2 regions of the Sagittula sp. genome follow, and region 1 is predicted to be linked to the other one. Evidence: riboswitches for the same ligand, from Rfam matches in the RefSeq annotation. Region 1 holds a riboswitch; the other holds the start of a gene.

Region 1 (8,300 bases):
GCCTGTCCGCCGCAGCGATGGCCGCGCCGATGTAGCGCTTGGCCCGGTCCACCGCCCGGTCGAGCGGCAGGCCCGCGCCAAGCGCCGTGGCCAGCGCGGAGGCGTAGGTGCAGCCGGTGCCGTGGGTGTTGCGGGTCGGGCTGCGCGGGGCGTCGAACCAGGTCTCCCCCTCGCGGGTGGCCAGCAGGTCCGGGCTGGTGTCGCCGGGCAGGTGGCCGCCCTTCAGCAGCACGGCGCGCGGCCCGAGGTCGAGGAGGGCGCGGGCGTGTGCGACCATCTCCGCGCGGGTCGTGGCCTCCGGCCAGTCGAGGAGGTCGGCGGCCTCCGGCAGGTTCGGGGTGATGACCGTGGCGCAGGGCAGCATGGCGCACAGCGCCTTGACCGCCGGTTCCTGCAGCAGCCGGTCGCCGCCCTTGGCGACCATCACCGGGTCCAGCACCACGGGGCAGTCGAGCCCGTCGATGCCCTTGGTCACCGTCTCGATGATGGCGGCGTCGCCGAGCATCCCGATCTTGACGGCGTGGATGTGGATGTCCGCGCGGATGGCGGCGATCTGGGCGGCGATCAGCCCCGTGTCGCAGAGGCTGACGCCGGTGACGCCCCTTGTGTTCTGCACGGTCAGCGCGGTGATCGCGGTCATGGCATAGCCGCCCATGGCGGAGATCGCCTTGATGTCGGCCTGTATGCCCGCGCCGCCGGAGGGGTCAGAGCCCGCGATGGAGAGGATGTTGGGGATCATGTCGTCCTCCATGCGTCGCAGAGGGCGCGGGCCGCGCCGGTCATGTCGGCGGCCCGCGATATGGCGGAGACGACGGCCATGCCGTGCCCGCCCGCCGCCTTCAGCGCGGCGGCGTCTCGGGCGGTCAGGCCGCCGATGGCGATGCAGGGCAGCGCGGTGCGGGCGGCGATGGCTGCAAAGCCGTCGATGCCGATGGGGGTGGCGTGATCGGGCTTCGACCCGGTGGCGTAGACCGGCCCGACGCCGAGGTAATCGACGCACTCCGGAACGGCCGCCAGTTGGTCCGCGTGCTCGACCGACAGCCCGAGGATCATGTCCGGCCCGATGCGCGCCCGGATGGCGGCGGGGTCGCCGTCGCCCTGACCGATGTGCAGGCCGTGGGCGCCGGCGGCGACGGCCACCTCCACCCGGTCGTTGACGATCAGCCGGGCGCCGAGGGGCAGGAGTGCCGCCTTCAGCTCACGGGCGAGCGGCAGGAGATCGGCGTCGGACCGGGTCTTGTCGCGGAGCTGGATCCAGCCCGCGCCGCCCTGTGCCGCCGCGATTGCCTGCGCTGGGACTGGGGCAGGGGCCGTGGCGTCGGTGACGAAACAGAGCGGCGGGATCATGGCCGGATGATCCGCGCGCCGCGCGCCAGGTCCTGCCCGTCGAGCGTGTAGAGCGCGTCGAGGAAGGCCACCTGGAACGATCCCGGGCCTTTCGCCTTTTCGCCCGCCCTCTCTCCGGCGAGGCCGTAGTAGGCCAGCGCGGCCACCGTCGCCTCGAACGGGTCCTGACCGGCGATGAAGGCGCCGACGATGCCGGTCAGGGAACATCCCAGCGCGGTGATGCGCGGCATGAGCGGGTGGCCGTTCTCGACCTCTGCAAAGCGGGTGCCGTCGGTCACGAGGTCCGCAGCCCCCGTCACGGCCACCACGCCCCCGGTCCGGCGCGCGAGGCGGACGGCTGCGTCCGAGGCCTGCGAGACCGCGTCGCCCGCATCCACCCCCTTGCCGGAGGCGCCCTCACCGGCGAGGGCGATGATCTCGGAGGCGTTGCCGCGGATGACGGTGGGGTTCAGGGCGAGGAGCTTTGCGCCGACCTCCCGCCGGTAGGTGGTTGCGCCGACGGCGACAGGATCGAGCACCCATGGTTTGCCACGGTCGTTGGCGGCCTTGGCGGCGGTCTGCATGGCGTCTGTCCATGCGGGCGACAGTGTCCCGATGTTGACGGTCAGGGCGCTGGCGATGGCGGCGAATTCGGCCGCCTCCTCCTGTGCGTGCACCATGGCGGGCGACGCGCCGGCGGCGAGCATGACGTTCGCCATGACGTTCATCGCGACGAAGTTGGTGATGTTCTGCACCAGCGGTGCGGTGGCGCGCATGTGGTCGAGGTATGTGTCCGGTGTCTGCATCGTGTCCTCCTTTGCCGGACGGCATGGAAGACATCGGACGAAGGACAGGGCAGAGCCCGGACGTTCCGCTGCGCCTCCCTCCGCCGGCATTATCCGGTTCAGGTTCGAAGGGTACGTCTCAGCCCGGTTTCCCGAGCGCCCCTGTCGCTAGTGCGGGGACACTTGCATCCGTCACGGTGCGCGTCAATCGCCCGGATCGGATTTTCTGCGGGTGGCAGGGGAAGGAGGCATCCGGGCGGGGCCGGAAAAACAGAACCGGGCGCAGCAGGGCCGCGCCCGGTCCGGGGATCAGCTTTGCGTCAGAGCGTGCCGCGCGACATCTCGGCGGCGATGTGATCCGCCTGCCGGATCGCCAGCGCCACGATCGTCAGCGTCGGGTTTTCTGCCGCGCCGGTGGTGAACTGCGAGCCGTCCGAGATGAACAGGTTCGCGATGTCGTGGGTCTGACCGTGCTTGTTCACCACGCCGTCACGCGGGTTCTCGGACATCCGGTTGGTGCCGAGGTTGTGCGTGGACGGGTAGGGCGGCGTCGGGAACACGCGGGTCGCGCCCACGGCCTCGTACATGGCGATGCCCTGCTTGTAAGCATGGGCGCGCATCGCCTTGTCGTTGGCGTGGTCGCTGAAGTGGACGTTGGCCACCGGCAGACCGTGCTGGTCGGTGACATCGTGGTTCAGGGTGACGCGGTTGGTCTCCTGCGGCATGTCCTCGCCGACGATCCACATCCCGGCCATGTTCTCGTAGCTGTCGAGGGCCGAGGTGAACTCCCGCCCCCAGGCGCCGGGGTCGAGGAAGGCGGCCATGAACGGAATGCCGAGCGACAGGGTTTCCAGCTCGTAGCCGCCGACGAAGCCGCGCGACGGATCGTGCCGCGCCTCGTCCTGCACGATGCCCGCCATGGTGGTGCCGCGCCACATGCGCACCGGCTTGTCGAAGGTCGCATAGACCGATCCGGTCATGTGCCGCATGTAGTTGCGCCCCACCTGGCCAGAGCTGTTGGCGAGGCCGTCCGGGAACATCGACGAGGCGGAGTTCAGCAGCAGGCGCGGGCTTTCGAAGGAGTTGCCCGCGACGCAGACGATCCGTGCCTTCTGCATCTGCAGGTTGCCGTCCGCGTCGAAGTACTCGACGCCCGTCACCTTGCCGCTGTCGTCGTGCAGAATGCGGGCCACATGGGCGCGCTCGCGCACTTCGAGGTTGCCGGTGTCCTCGCCTGCCGGGACCTCGGTGTAGGCCGTCGACCACTTGGCGCCCCACTTGCAGCCCTGAAAGCAGAAGCCGGTCTGCTGGCAGGGGATGCGGTCGCCGTCGTCACGGGTCTGGATCGCCATGCGGCCGGTGTGGACCTCGGTGTAGCCAAGCGCCCTGGCGCCCGCCTCGAACACCTTGTAGTTGTTGTTGCCGGGTAGGCCGGGGCGGTTGCCCGTGCGGGTCACGCCCATCTTCTCCTCGGCCTTGTCGTACCACGGCGCCATTTCGGCGGCGTCGATCGGCCAGTCGAGCAGGTTGGCGCCGGTCACGTCGCCGTAGGTGGTCCTGGCCTTCCACTCGTGATCCTGGAACCGCAGCGAGGCGCCGGCCCAGTGGGTCGTCGTGCCGCCCACGGCCTTGACGATCCACGCGGGCAGGCCGCTGAAGTCCTTCGCCACGCGCCAGTCGCCGGACGTGGTGCGCGGATCGGTCCAGGCGAGTTGGCCGAAGCTTTCCCACTCGTCGTTGACATAGTCCTCGGGCAGGTAGCGGCCGCCCGCTTCCAGCGCGACGACGCTGATGCCCTTCTGGGCCAGTTCGTTGGCCAGCGTGCCGCCACCGGCCCCCGTGCCGATGATGACGACAACGCTATCGTCGTTGAGATCAAAGGGTGCAGTCATGTTCATTCTCCTCCCGGAGCCGGCCTCTCGTCTCGCTTCTGCATCCGTCGAAGGGGCCCTGCGCATCTGGCACGGCGTTCGGCGGGAGAGGCGGGGCGGGAGGATGGCCGCCGATTACAACCAGTTGATGTCGTCGAAGCCGCGGTCGATGTAGCCACCCTGCGAGTAGCTCTCCCCCTCGTAGCCAAAGATCGGCCAGACCGATTTCTGGTTGTAGAGCCCGGTCACGAGCCCACCCCGGACCTGCTGGAAGAACGCGCTCTCCTCCATGCCGCGCAGGATATCCACGCGGTCGCGTTCCCAGCCGGTGTCGATGTAGGACGCAAAGCCCTTGCCCCGGGCGGCCGCATCCAGCGCCGCGATGCCCGCCGTGATCGCCACCGCGGTTTCCGGCGTGTCATAGCCCTTCACCGCCTCGACGTAGTTGGCGTCGGGGATGCGGTCGTGCGGGTAGATGTCGCGCGCCATCTGCACCAGCGTCGCGAAGACCTGGGAGTCGAGATGCGTGGTCTCGTAGGCCCAGGCCGCGTCCGGCGCGGCGATGAAGCCCGCCCCCGCGACAAAGGCGGCACCGGCGGCGCTGGCGCGGGACAGCAACTGCCGGCGTGTGAGCCCCCTGGGGCTGCTGTTGGTGTTCATGTGGTCTCCTCCCTTGAAAAAATCTGGGTCAGTGCGTCACTTGAAGCGCCCCGAGCGTTCGAGCACTTCGATCTGGTAGCCGTCGGGATCGGCGACAAAGAAGAAGCGGCCGACCAGTTCACCGGCGGGCGCGAATTCGACAAGCTTGCGGGGGGCGAGGCCCTCGGCCTCGAAACGGGCATGTTCGGCATCGAGATCGTCGACCGACACGGCGAGGTGGCCGTAGCCGTCGCCGAGGTCGTAGGGCTCTGTCCGGCCCTTGTTGACGGTGAGTTCGACCTCGAAGCCGGTTTCGTCGTTGCTCAGGTAGACGAGCGTGAACTCCGGGAAATCCAGCCGGTCGGCGATTTCCAGCCCGAAGGCCTTGCGGTAGAACGTGACGGAGCGGTCCTCGTCGAGGACGCGGATCATGCTGTGGATGGCTTTGGCCAACGGGGCCTCCTGAATCGGTTCGAATTATTGACCAATTCAGGATGAAGGATATTCGGCGCGTGCGGGTAGTAGGGACGTACTACATGCACGTTTTGTGATCTGACCGCCTATTCGGCCGCCATCGGTGTGGTTCTGTCGTGGTGGGCGGTCTTGCCCGACTGGCCCACGAAGACGAGGCATGCAGTGCGCAGAAGCGACGTGAAATTGACGGGTTCGCCCCGGGTTTCAAGCACTTCCGAGTGCAGACGCGAGACGAAGGCCGGTGTCGACATGTCGTCGGCCTCGGCGATCTGGTCGAGAATGTCCCAGAAGGCATTTTCAAGCCGGATGCTGGTGCTTTGCCCGTTCAGCCGCAAACGCCGCGTCGTCGAGGTGTATCGCGCAGGATCCTGGCCGGCAAAAACTTGGCACATCGTGCTCTCCTTTCATCGGTGTCCGACAGGATAGAGAAGGAGGCCCGCGACCGTCCATAATGAAAAAGTATCGGAGAGGTATGATCTGCGTCATCGGGTGTCTGCGGATCGGGGCCGAATGGCCCCGGGGGGACAGAGGACCGCTTGTCACCCGCTGGCCCCGAAAGCCGGAGTTGCGGGCAGCGATGCCGGAAATGCGGCGCCATTTGATCTGGATCGTGTGACGGTTCGACCGGCCCGCTATGATTGCTGCAGTTGCACATCGGTTCAGGGGGCCCTTCTTCGCATGGCGGTACATCCGGATCACGGTCGCATCCTCGCCATCCGCGGGGCGCTTCTGGACATCGTCTTCCGGGCGGAGGACCTGCCGGCGATCCATGACGCGGTCGAGGTAGACGGCACGGAGGGCGAGGCCTTTGTCGCCGAGGTCCAGTCGCATCTGGATGCCACGACCGTGCGCGCCATCGCGCTGAAGCCCACCAACGGGTTGCGGCGCGGCATGGCCGTGCGGCGCACCGGCGGCCCGGTCCGGGTGCCGGTGGGGGAGGCCGTGCTCGGTCGGCTTCTGGATGTCACCGGGGTGGCGCGGGACCGGGGCGCGCCGTTGCCCGAAGACATGCCCCGTCGGCCGATCCACAACGCGCCGCCGCCGCTGTCGGAGCAGGCGGGCCGTCACGACGTGTTCCGTACCGGGATCAAGGTTGTGGACCTGCTGGCCCCGCTGTCGCGCGGCGGCAAGGCGGCGATGTTCGGCGGTGCCGGTGTCGGCAAGACGGTCCTCGTCATGGAGCTGATCCAGGCCATGGTCGCGCATTACGAGGGGATCTCGGTCTTCTGCGGCGTGGGGGAGCGGTCGCGCGAGGGCCACGAGATGCTGTCGGACATGACCCGCGCGGGCGTGCTTGGCCGGACGGTGCTGGTCTATGGCCAGATGAACGAACCGCCGGGCGCGCGCTGGCGGGTGCCGCTGGCCGCCATGGCCATTGCCGAGCACTTCCGGGACGATCGGCACCGCAACGTGCTTCTGCTGATGGACAACGTGTTCCGTTTCGTCCAGGCGGGGGCGGAGGTGTCGGGCGTGCTGGGCCGCATGTCCAGCCGCGTCGGCTACCAGCCCACATTGGCGACCGAGGTGGCCGAGTTGCAGGAGCGGATCGCGGCACGCGGGTCGGCGTCGGTCACGGCCATCCAGGCGGTCTACGTGCCGGCGGACGACTTCACCGATCCTGCCGTCACCACCATCGCGTCGCATGTGGACAGCACGGTGGTGCTGAGCCGGGCGATGGCGGCGGAGGGCATGTACCCGGCGGTTGATCCCATCGCGTCGACCTCTGTCCTGCTCGACCCGCTGGTGCTGGGCGAAGACCATGTCGCCACGGCCAACCGGGTCCGCCGCACCATCGAGCATTACCGGGAACTGCAGGACGTGATCTCGCTGCTGGGGGTGGAGGAACTGGGGCGGGAGGACCGCGATGCGGTGGCCAGGGCGCGGCGCCTGCAACGGTTCCTGACGCAGCCCTTCACGGTGACGGAGGCCTTCACCGGCATCGAGGGGCGGTCGGTCGACATCGGCGACACAATCGCCGGGTGCAAGGCGATCCTCGCCGGTGAGGCGGACGACTGGGACGAAGGGTCGCTCTACATGGTGGGCACCTTCGAGGAGGCCCGCGCCAAGGAGGAGGCCGGGCGCGGGGCCCGGGCGGTCGCATGAGGGGGGCGCTGCACCTGACGATCACCACGCCGATGGCGGTGCTGGTCGATGCGGCGGACGTGCGGTCCGTCCGGGCGGAGGACGAGAGCGGCCATTTCGGCATCCTGCCCGGGCATTCGGACTACCTGACGGCCTTGCCGGCCTCCGTCGTGCGCTGGCGCGACGGGGCGGGGCGGAAGGGCTACTGCGCGCTGCGGGCCGGGGTGTTGACGGTGACCGGCGGTGCGGACGTGGCGATTGCCTGCCGCGAGGGGGTTCTGGGCGACGACCTCGACGATCTGATTGCCCGGGTGGCGCGGCTGCGCCGCGAGGAGGAGGACGCAGGGCGCGGCGCGCGCGTCGAACAGACCCGGCTGCATTCGCGCGCCGTGCGGCAGATCATGCGCTACCTGCGGCCCGACCGGCCCGGCGCCTTCGACCATCCGCCCCAGGTGGGCCCCGATGACGGAGGGCGTGCCGATGGCGCCTGACCCCTCCATCCCCGACCGCACGGCAGAGGCCGCCCGCCGCTCCGCGGACCGCGAGAAGCTGGCCCGGGACGTGCCGGAACCGTCCTTCGGCAGGCGCATGGGCCAGATCGGCATCCTCGGATGGGCCATTCTCATGCCGATCCTGCTGGGCATCCTGCTGGGCCGGGCGGCGGACCGGCATTTCGAGACCGGCATCTTCTTCACCGCCCCCGCGATCCTGATCGGTGCCGCGATAGGGTTCTATTCCGCCTGGACATGGATGCATCGCCAATGACCGACCTGATCGCCGCCAACCCCGTGCCGGTCGCCATCACGGCCTTCCTGGCCGGGCTGGTGCTTGGCCTGATCCATTTCGCGACGCTGCGAAGGGTCACGGCGTTGTACCTCTCGGCGGACAACGCGCTGCGGGCGCTGACGCTGCAACTCGTGAGGCTCGCGGTGCTGGCGGGCGGGCTCGTGGCGCTTGCGCTGGCGGGGGCGCTGCCGCTTCTGGCGGGCAGTCTCGGGCTTTTTGCGGGGCGCACCATCGTCCTGCGCCGCACAAGGGGGGCGCCGTGATGGAGAACCCGCTCGACCTCGACATCCTGTTCCACCTGGGACCCGTGGGCATCAGCGCCCCGGTGGTGGTGACA
Region 2 (8,300 bases), on a different contig from region 1:
GCCGAGGTGTCCATCGGCCAGGCGTCCGTCGAGGAGATCGACGAGATGAACATCCTGCAGGCCAGTCTCCTTGCGATGCGGCGGGCCGTCGAAGGTCTGCCCAAGGCTCCGGACCATCTTCTGGTCGATGGCAACCGCGCGCCCGGCGGCATTCCATGTGACGCGACTTGCATCGTCGGCGGAGACGGCCGCAGCCCGAGCATCGCGGCGGCTTCAATTGTGGCCAAAATCTGGCGGGATGATGTCATGAAGAGGGCCGCGACACAGTACCCGGGTTATGGTTGGGAAACGAACGCCGGATATCCGACCAAGTGTCACAAATCTGCCCTCCGAAATCTTGGGGTTACGCCTTTCCATAGACGTTCCTTCAAGCCGGTGCGCGATATCTTGTGACAAGTCAAAACTGCAACCCACTGATTCAATAAATAAATTGACCGCGAATCGGTTTGGACTCAGATTCGAAGCCAACGACTGAGCGTGAAAACACGCCGGGGACAGAGGCAGAGAATGACAACGATGACACGTGCGAAGAGCGCCGCCGCGCTCCCGATCAATCAGATATTGGCTGGAGACTGTATCGAGGTGATGGACAGTCTTCCGGAGGCGTCCGTCGACCTGATCTTTGCGGATCCGCCTTACAACCTGCAGCTCAAGGGAGAGCTGCACCGTCCCGACAACTCCCGCGTGGATGCGGTGGACGACCATTGGGACCAGTTCAGCAACTTCGCCGCGTATGACGCCTTTACCAAGGACTGGCTGCGTGCGGCGCGCCGGCTGCTCAAGCCGGATGGCGCGATCTGGGTGATCGGTTCCTATCACAACATCTTCCGTGTCGGCGCCGCGTTGCAGGACGCAGGCTTCTGGATCCTGAACGACGTGGTCTGGCGCAAGGCCAACCCGATGCCCAACTTCCGCGGCAAGCGCTTCACCAACGCTCACGAGACGATGATCTGGGCGTCGAAGTCCGAAGGCGCGAGGTACACCTTCAACTACGAGGCGCTGAAGTCCCTGAACGAGGGAATCCAGATGCGCTCTGACTGGGTTCTGCCGATCTGCAACGGTGGTGAACGCCTGAAGGACGCCAACGGCGACAAGGCGCATCCGACGCAGAAGCCGCAGTCGCTGCTGCACCGTGTGATCGTCGGCTCGACCAACCCGGGTGACGTTGTGCTGGACCCGTTCTTCGGCACCGGCACGACCGGCGCCGTCGCCAAGATGCTGGGCCGTGACTGGATCGGCATCGAACGCGAATCCGCCTACCGCGAGGTCGCGCTGAAGCGGATGGGTGACGTGCGGGCCTTCGACAAGGGCGCGCTGGAGGTCAGCACCTCCAAGCGGGCAGAGCCCCGCGTGCCCTTCGGCCAGTTGGTCGAGCGCGGCATGCTGCGGCCCGGCGAGATGTTGATCAACGGCCGTGGCCAGATGGCCAAGGTGCGCGCGGACGGTACGCTGGTGGGCGACGGCGTGACAGGCTCCATCCACCAGGTGGGGGCCAAGCTCGAGGGCGCGCCCTCCTGCAACGGCTGGACCTATTGGCATTTCCGCCGCGACGGCAAGACGGTGCCGATCGACGTTCTGCGCCAGCAGATCCGCTCGGAGATGTAAGAACACCCCCAGAGGGTTTCCCCTAATTCAAGAACACCGCCGGTGCACTGTGGGCTGCCACAGGCACTGACTTGCCCCGTCTGCCCTGCAGACGGGGCTTTTTTTGCGGCCGGGTCCGGTTATCCTGACCGGAAAGGGAGGACTGCCCATGCGGTTGAGAGCGGATTTTACGCGGCGCGAGGTGGTGCGTCCGGAGGATTACCAATGGCGGTCGTCCCCGGCGAGCGGCGTGGACCGGATGATGCTGGACCGGATCGGCGACGAGGTGGCCCGCGCCACCACCATCGTGCGCTTCGCCCCGAACAGCGCCTTCGATCCCCACACGCACGGCGGCGGCGAGGAATACCTCGTGCTGGAGGGCGTCTTCTCCGATGAGTTCGGCGACTACCCGGTGGGCACCTACGTGCGCAATCCCATCGGCACGCGCCACACGCCGCGCATCGGCCCCGAAGGTGCGACGATCCTCGTGAAGCTCTGCCAGTTCGACGAAAATGATACTGAACAGAAGGTCATCGACACCCGGACGGCGCAGTTCCAGCCGGGCAGGGCGCCGGGTGTGAGCGAGCTTCTCCTGCACGATGTACCGGGCGAACGGGTCCGCATGGTGCGGTTTGCGCCGGGCGCACGGCTGGACATGGCGAACAAGGGTCCATCCGAGGAGATCTTCGTGGTCGAGGGCGTCCTGGAGGACGACACCGGCCGTTGTCCCGCGGGGACCTGGCTGCGCAGTCCGGACGGCGCGGGCACAAGCCGGGGATCGCAGGACGGTTGCCTGCTCTATGTGAAGACCGGCCACCTTCCGTTCTGAGCCGTCGCGCGGGGTGGCGCATAGCCCCGCCCTACGGACCGTCGGGACACCCTGTAGGGCGGGGCTGTGCGCCGCCCCGGCGCGGGACCTGTGCGGCGGGCCTTTCCCTCGGTCGGCGCAGGGCCTAAGCCTTGGCGCCATGGACATGCGCGCAATACTCATGGGACTGGCCTTCGCGGCGATGTGGTCCTCTGCCTTCACCTCCGCCCGGATCATCGTCGCCGCCGCTCCGCCGCTTACGGCACTGGCGCTGCGGTTCCTGATCTCGGGCCTCATCGCTGTCGTGATCGCGTTGATCATGCGGCAAAGCTGGCGGCTGACGGCGGCGCAATGGCGTGCGACCATCGTTTTCGGCATCTGTCAGAACGCGCTCTATCTCGGGCTCAACTTCGTCGCCATGCAGACCATCGAGGCATCGCTGGCCGCGATCATCGCGTCGACCATGCCGCTCCTGGTGGCGCTTGCCGGGTGGCTCTTCCTGGGTGAAAAGCTGGTGGGTCAGGCCGCGCTGGGGCTGGTGGCCGGTGTGCTGGGCGTGGTGATCATCATGGGCGCACGCTTCGGCGGGGGGCTCGACCTCTTCGGTGTGACGCTCTGTGTTCTGGGGGTGCTGGCCTTGACCGTAGCCACCCTGTCGCTGCGGGGGGCGACCTCGGGCGGGAACTTCATGATGGTCGTGGGCCTGCAGATGCTGATCGGCAGCGCGGTGCTCTGGGTGCCTGCTCTCGCGCTCGAGACACCAGCGATCACGTGGTCGCCGCGGCTGATCGCGGCCTTCGCCTATACGACGCTGGTGCCCGGTCTTGCGGCCACCTTCGTCTGGGTGCTGCTGGTCAACCGCATCGGGACGGTCCGGGCGTCGACCTTCCACTTCCTCAACCCGTTCCTCGGCGTGGCCATCGCGGCCGCGCTGCTGGGTGAGAAACTGCGCCTGCTCGACCTGGTCGGCGTGGCGGTGATCGCCGGCGGTATCCTTCTGGTGCAGCTTGCGAAACTGCCCGCCGCCTCTGCCCCCGTGCCGCGCGACAGCTAAAAAACCTGCGAAAACCACGGCAGTTTGCCGAAGGCGGCGGCAGGTTTTGTTTACCCATCGCATCTAGGGTCGCGCCAGGGCCGTGGGGCGGAGTTTTCTGTCCCCGCGTGCCAGCCATCGACGCGAGGTACAGCATGAGCCGGCTCTCCATTCGACTGCAGATCTTCCTCCTGGCCGCGGTTCTCGTCGGGTCGCTGCTGGTGGTGTCCGGATTTGGCTGGGTCACCCAACGCCAGCTGGGCGCCGTGATCCAGAGCGGCAACAACACATCCGAGGAGAGCGCGGCGCTGAATGCCCTGATGGAGGAAATCGACGAATCCGTGTCCAACCTTCTGCTGTTCGGAGTGGCACCGGACGGCAATTGGGAAACGTTTGCGGAGGGTTATGCCGCGTCTCTGACAAACCTCGCCGCGGCGGAGGCGCTGTTCACCAAGCCGTCGGAGAGGCACACCTTCGCCCGCTCGCAACTGGAAGGCGTCCGGATCGCGTTGGAGCAGATCCCGCAGTATTTCGAAGAGGCGCAGAGCGAGGCGCTCTTCGGTCGACTCGACACGATCCGCCGGGACATCCTGCCGAAACTCGACACCGCCGAGCAGCATGTCGGTGACCTCATGGACTCGATCAACGACGCGGCGGCCTCGGCCCGTGCAGAGGCGGAAACGACGCTCGAGTCTGCCGAACTTCGCATCCTGCTGGCGAACAGCTTTGCCGCCGCCGCGGGCATACTCCTCGCGTATTTCTTCGGGCGCCAGCTTTCCCAGCCGATCGAACGTGCGCGGGAGCGGATCGGCCGCCTGGTCCAGAACGATTACGACAGCCCGATCGAGGATCGGGACCGCGGGGACGAGGTTGGCGCCATCGCCCGCGCGCTCGAGGACTTGCGCCGAAAGCTGGTCGATGCCGAACGCGCCGAAGAGCGTACGCGGGCCGAAAACGGTCGCAGGATCGACCTCTTCCAGGCGCTCGGTGTCTCCATGAGCCAGCTGCGCGGCGGCAAGCTGGGGCAGCGGATCGAAGCGGAGGACTGGGAGGATCTCGGCGAGAGTTACGTCAAGCTGTGCCGCGATTTCAACGACCTGACGCAGGCGCTCGAAACGTTGGTCGCCTCGCTGCGCGACAGCACCCAGACCGTGCGGAGCAACGCAACCGAGCTGTCCGGTATGTCGGAGGAGATGTCGCGCCGTGCAGAGGTGCAGGCCGCGACGCTTGAGGAATCCGCCGCGGCCCTAGACGCCTTGTCGAGCGGCGTTCAATCGGCGGCGGACAAGGCCAGGGACGCCGACGAAAAGGTCGTCGAGGGCAGGCGGCGCGCAGAGGAAGGCGGCGAGGTCATGGCCCGCGCCCTGCAAGCCATGAGCTCCATCGCGAAAAGCTCAGAACAGATCAGCCAGATCATCACGGTGATCGACGACATCGCCTTCCAGACCAACCTGCTGGCGCTCAATGCCGGGGTCGAGGCGGCGCGCGCGGGCGAATCGGGCAAGGGGTTTTCCGTGGTCGCCTCCGAAGTGCGGGGGCTGGCGCAGCGCGCGTCCGCCTCCGCGGGCGAGATCAAGGAGCTCGTCATGAACAGCGTCGACCAGGTCGAGGACGGCGAGCGGCTCGTGCAGGAAACCAGCCAGACCCTGTCGCACATCGTGGACAGCGTGTCGGAGGTCTCCGGCCTCGTGTCGTCGATCGCACGGATGGCGCGCGAACAGGCGGGCGGCGTTCAGGAGATCAACGTTGGCATCGCCGAACTGGACAAGGTGACCCAGCACAACGCCGCCATGGTCAACCAGACCAGCGCATCGAGCCAACAACTGACGGTCGAGGCGACGCGCCTGTCCGACCTTCTGGCGCAATTCACTGGCGGGACGGAAGTATCCGCATCCACCTCCGTCCCGCCGGGTGTGCCGGAACTCTTCGGAATGGATTTCACGCTTGAGACCCCTTTGGAGACCCGGGTTGGCACCGGGGCCCGTCGCCCTGCCATCAAGTCTGAGGCCGTAAGCTCCGATGACACAGCGGACGCCGGTGCGGGCACGTCAGGCGCAAAGGGCGGCGCATCTCGTGGCCGTGACAGGGCCGACGACGGGACCTCTGCCGAACAGAAAGAACGCCTGCTGCATGGCAGCTGGGAGGGGGAGAACGTCGATCCCCGCCCGGTCGAAGTCCAAGAAGAAAAGGTGGCGGTCAACGCGCCCGCCGCGGCGCGGTCCCCCGCACCGAAAAAAGTGGTCTCTGCCGCCTCCGGCCCGGTCAGCTGGGACGAGTTCTGATCCGGCGGTTCAGCCGCCGATACGTCCGCCCGCGTCGCCGATCTGGCCGCGATGCAGCAGCAGGTGGTCGAGGATGACGCAGGCCATCATGGCCTCGCCCACCGGGACCGCGCGGATGCCGACGCAAGGGTCGTGACGGCCCTTCGTGACGATCTCCGTCTCCTCGCCGGTCAGCGTGATGGTCTTGCGCGGCGTCAGGATCGACGAAGTCGGCTTCACCGCGAAGCGCACGACGATCTCCTGTCCGGTCGAGATGCCGCCAAGGATGCCGCCCGCGTGGTTCGAACTGTAGCGCGGCCCGGTGTTGGACATGAAGATCTCGTCGGCGTTCTGGGATCCGGTCAGCGCCGCCGCTGCCATGCCCTCGCCGATCTCGACGCCCTTCACCGCGTTGATCGACATCATCGCGGCGGCCAGATCGGTGTCGAGCTTGCCGTAGACCGGCGCCCCGAGACCGGCGGGCACACCGCGTGCCACGACCTCGATCACTGCACCGACGCTGTCGCCGGATTTGCGCAGGTCGTCGAGGTAGCCCGCCCAGTCTTCCGCCGTCTCGGCGTCCGGACACCAGAACGGGTTCTGCTCGATCTGCGCATCGTCGTAGCGGGCGGGGTCCGCCTTCCGCGGGCCCATCTGCACCATGTAGCCGCGGATCTCCACATCCGGGGCCAAGGCGTTCAGCGCCGCCCGTGCCAGACCGCCCGCCGCCACGCGCGCGGCCGTCTCCCGCGCGGAGGACCGGCCGCCGCCGCGATAGTCGCGAATGCCGTACTTCTGGAAATAGGTAATGTCGGCGTGACCGGGCCGGAACTTCTGGGCAATGTCGCCGTAGTCCTTCGACCGCTGGTCGGTGTTCTCGATCATCAGCTGGACCGGGGTGCCGGTGGTGCGCCCCTCGAACGTGCCCGACAGGATGCGCACGGCGTCCGGTTCGCGCCGCTGCGTGGTGTACTTGTTCTGCCCGGGCTTGCGCTTGTCCAGCCAGCGCTGAAGCATCGCCTCGTCGATCTCCACCCCCGGCGGCACGCCGTCGACGGTTGCCCCCAGCGCGGGGCCGTGGCTTTCGCCCCATGTCGTGACGCGGAAGATATGGCCGAAGGTGTTGAGGCTCATGGGCGGTCTCCTTTGGGCGGTGTCCTAGGGCAGGGCGCGCGGGCGCTCAAGGGGTTTCGCCTTGCCAGCCGGAGCGCACAGCCCTAGGGTCCGCCCTACCTCGGGGTGGCGGAGCACGATCCGCCTGAGATTTGCGTAGCCGCATCAACCCGTTGAACCTGAACCGGTTAGCACCGGCGGAGGGAAGGTATCGGTCTGACTCCGAATCTTGCCCTCTCGTGAGCGAAACTTGGAGGAAGATGATGAAGACCTTCACTTTTGCAGCGGGATTGTTTCTTGCCACCGGCGCCGTCACGGCTGCCGCTGCGCAGGAGGTTCTGACTGTTTATGCCCCGGACTACTTCGTCTCGGAGTGGGGCCCGGGCCCGAAGATCGAGGAACTGTTCGAGGCCCAGTGCGGCTGCGACCTGCAGTTCAAGCCGGGCGAGCTGCTGCCCCGCATCATGCTTGAAGGCGACCGGACCGAAGCCGACGTGGTGATCGGCCTGAACACCGATGTCACGCAGAAGGCGCGGGAAAGCGGCCTCTTCTCGCCGCACGGGGTCGACCTGTCGCCGCTGACCCTGCCGCTGGACTGGACCGACGAGGTCTTCTTGCCGTTCAACTACGGGCACACGGCGTTTGTCTACGACGCCACGAAGATGGAGCCGCCGGCCTCGCTCGAAGCGATGGAGACGCTGCCCGAAGACGTGCGCATCGTCATCCAGGACCCGCGCACCTCGATCTCCGGCCTTGCGCTGGTGCTGTGGATCAAGTCGGTCTACGGCGAGGAGGCAGGCACCTTCTGGGAGGCGCTGGCGCCGAACATCGTCACCGTGACGAAGGGCTGGTCGGAAAGCTACGGGCTGTTCACCGATGGCGAGGCCGACATGGTGCTCAGCTACACGACTTCGCCCGCCTATCACATCATCGCCGAGGGCGACGAGACAAAGAAGGCGGCGATCTTCCCCGAGGGTCATTACTTCATGGTCGAACTGGCGGCGAAGGTCGCGGGCAGCGACCAGCCGGAACTGGCGCAACAGTTCATGGATTTCATCCTCAGCCACGATTTCCAGTCGATGATCGCGACCGGCAACTGGTCGATCCCGGCCGCTCTGCCGAAGGACGAATGGCCGGAAGGGTTCCAGCAGCTCGACCTGCCGGAAGAGGTGATCTTCTATTCCGAGGACGAGGCCGCGGCGCTCAGGGACGAGGCTATCGAGGAATGGCGGCGCGCGCTCTCCCGCTGATCGCGGGCGCGGCCCTTGCATCGCTGACGCTTGGGCCGGTCGCGGTTGTGCTGCTGCGGGCCGGGGGGCTTGGTGCGCTTGCGCCCGGCGACCTCGCCGCGCTGCGCTTCACGCTTGTGCAGGCGGCGATCTCGGCGGCGGTCAGCGTGGCACTGGCCATGCCGGTCGCGCGGGCGCTGATGCGGCAACGCTTTCCCGGACGCGCGGCGCTGGTCGCGCTTATGGGGGCGCCGTTCATCCTGCCGGTGATC

What was found. A riboswitch is a leader RNA that binds a small molecule or an ion and turns the genes downstream of it on or off. The one in region 1 is predicted to bind thiamine pyrophosphate.
Region 2: it holds a riboswitch for thiamine pyrophosphate, as region 1 does, so the genes downstream of both, ACU0DV_RS12010 (thiamine ABC transporter substrate-binding protein) here and thiM (hydroxyethylthiazole kinase) in region 1, are expected to answer to the same signal.

The regions. Positions count from the first base shown of each region.
Region 1 is NZ_JBRBWD010000007.1:147,712-156,011, forward strand. It holds gene thiD (bifunctional hydroxymethylpyrimidine kinase/phosphomethylpyrimidine kinase) at 1-739, opposite strand, end outside; gene thiE (thiamine phosphate synthase) at 736-1,347, opposite strand; gene thiM (hydroxyethylthiazole kinase) at 1,344-2,132, opposite strand; TPP riboswitch at 2,191-2,285, opposite strand; gene ACU0DV_RS01795 (GMC family oxidoreductase) at 2,432-4,003, opposite strand; gene ACU0DV_RS01800 (Twin-arginine translocation pathway signal) at 4,118-4,642, opposite strand; gene ACU0DV_RS01805 (VOC family protein) at 4,679-5,074, opposite strand; gene ACU0DV_RS01810 (ribbon-helix-helix domain-containing protein) at 5,182-5,487, opposite strand; gene atpD (F0F1 ATP synthase subunit beta) at 5,774-7,198, shown strand; gene ACU0DV_RS01820 (F0F1 ATP synthase subunit epsilon) at 7,195-7,668, shown strand; gene ACU0DV_RS01825 (AtpZ/AtpI family protein) at 7,658-7,942, shown strand; gene ACU0DV_RS01830 (N-ATPase subunit AtpR) at 7,939-8,226, shown strand; gene ACU0DV_RS01835 (F0F1 ATP synthase subunit A) at 8,223-8,300, shown strand, end outside.
Region 2 is NZ_JBRBWD010000032.1:209,778-218,077, reverse strand. It holds gene ACU0DV_RS12040 (ribonuclease HII) at 1-393, shown strand, start outside; gene ACU0DV_RS12035 (site-specific DNA-methyltransferase) at 508-1,605, shown strand; gene ACU0DV_RS12030 (cupin domain-containing protein) at 1,754-2,413, shown strand; gene ACU0DV_RS12025 (DMT family transporter) at 2,553-3,446, shown strand; gene ACU0DV_RS12020 (methyl-accepting chemotaxis protein) at 3,581-5,707, shown strand; gene aroC (chorismate synthase) at 5,717-6,820, opposite strand; TPP riboswitch at 6,912-7,022, shown strand; gene ACU0DV_RS12010 (thiamine ABC transporter substrate-binding protein) at 7,063-8,049, shown strand; gene ACU0DV_RS12005 (thiamine/thiamine pyrophosphate ABC transporter permease ThiP) at 8,025-8,300, shown strand, end outside.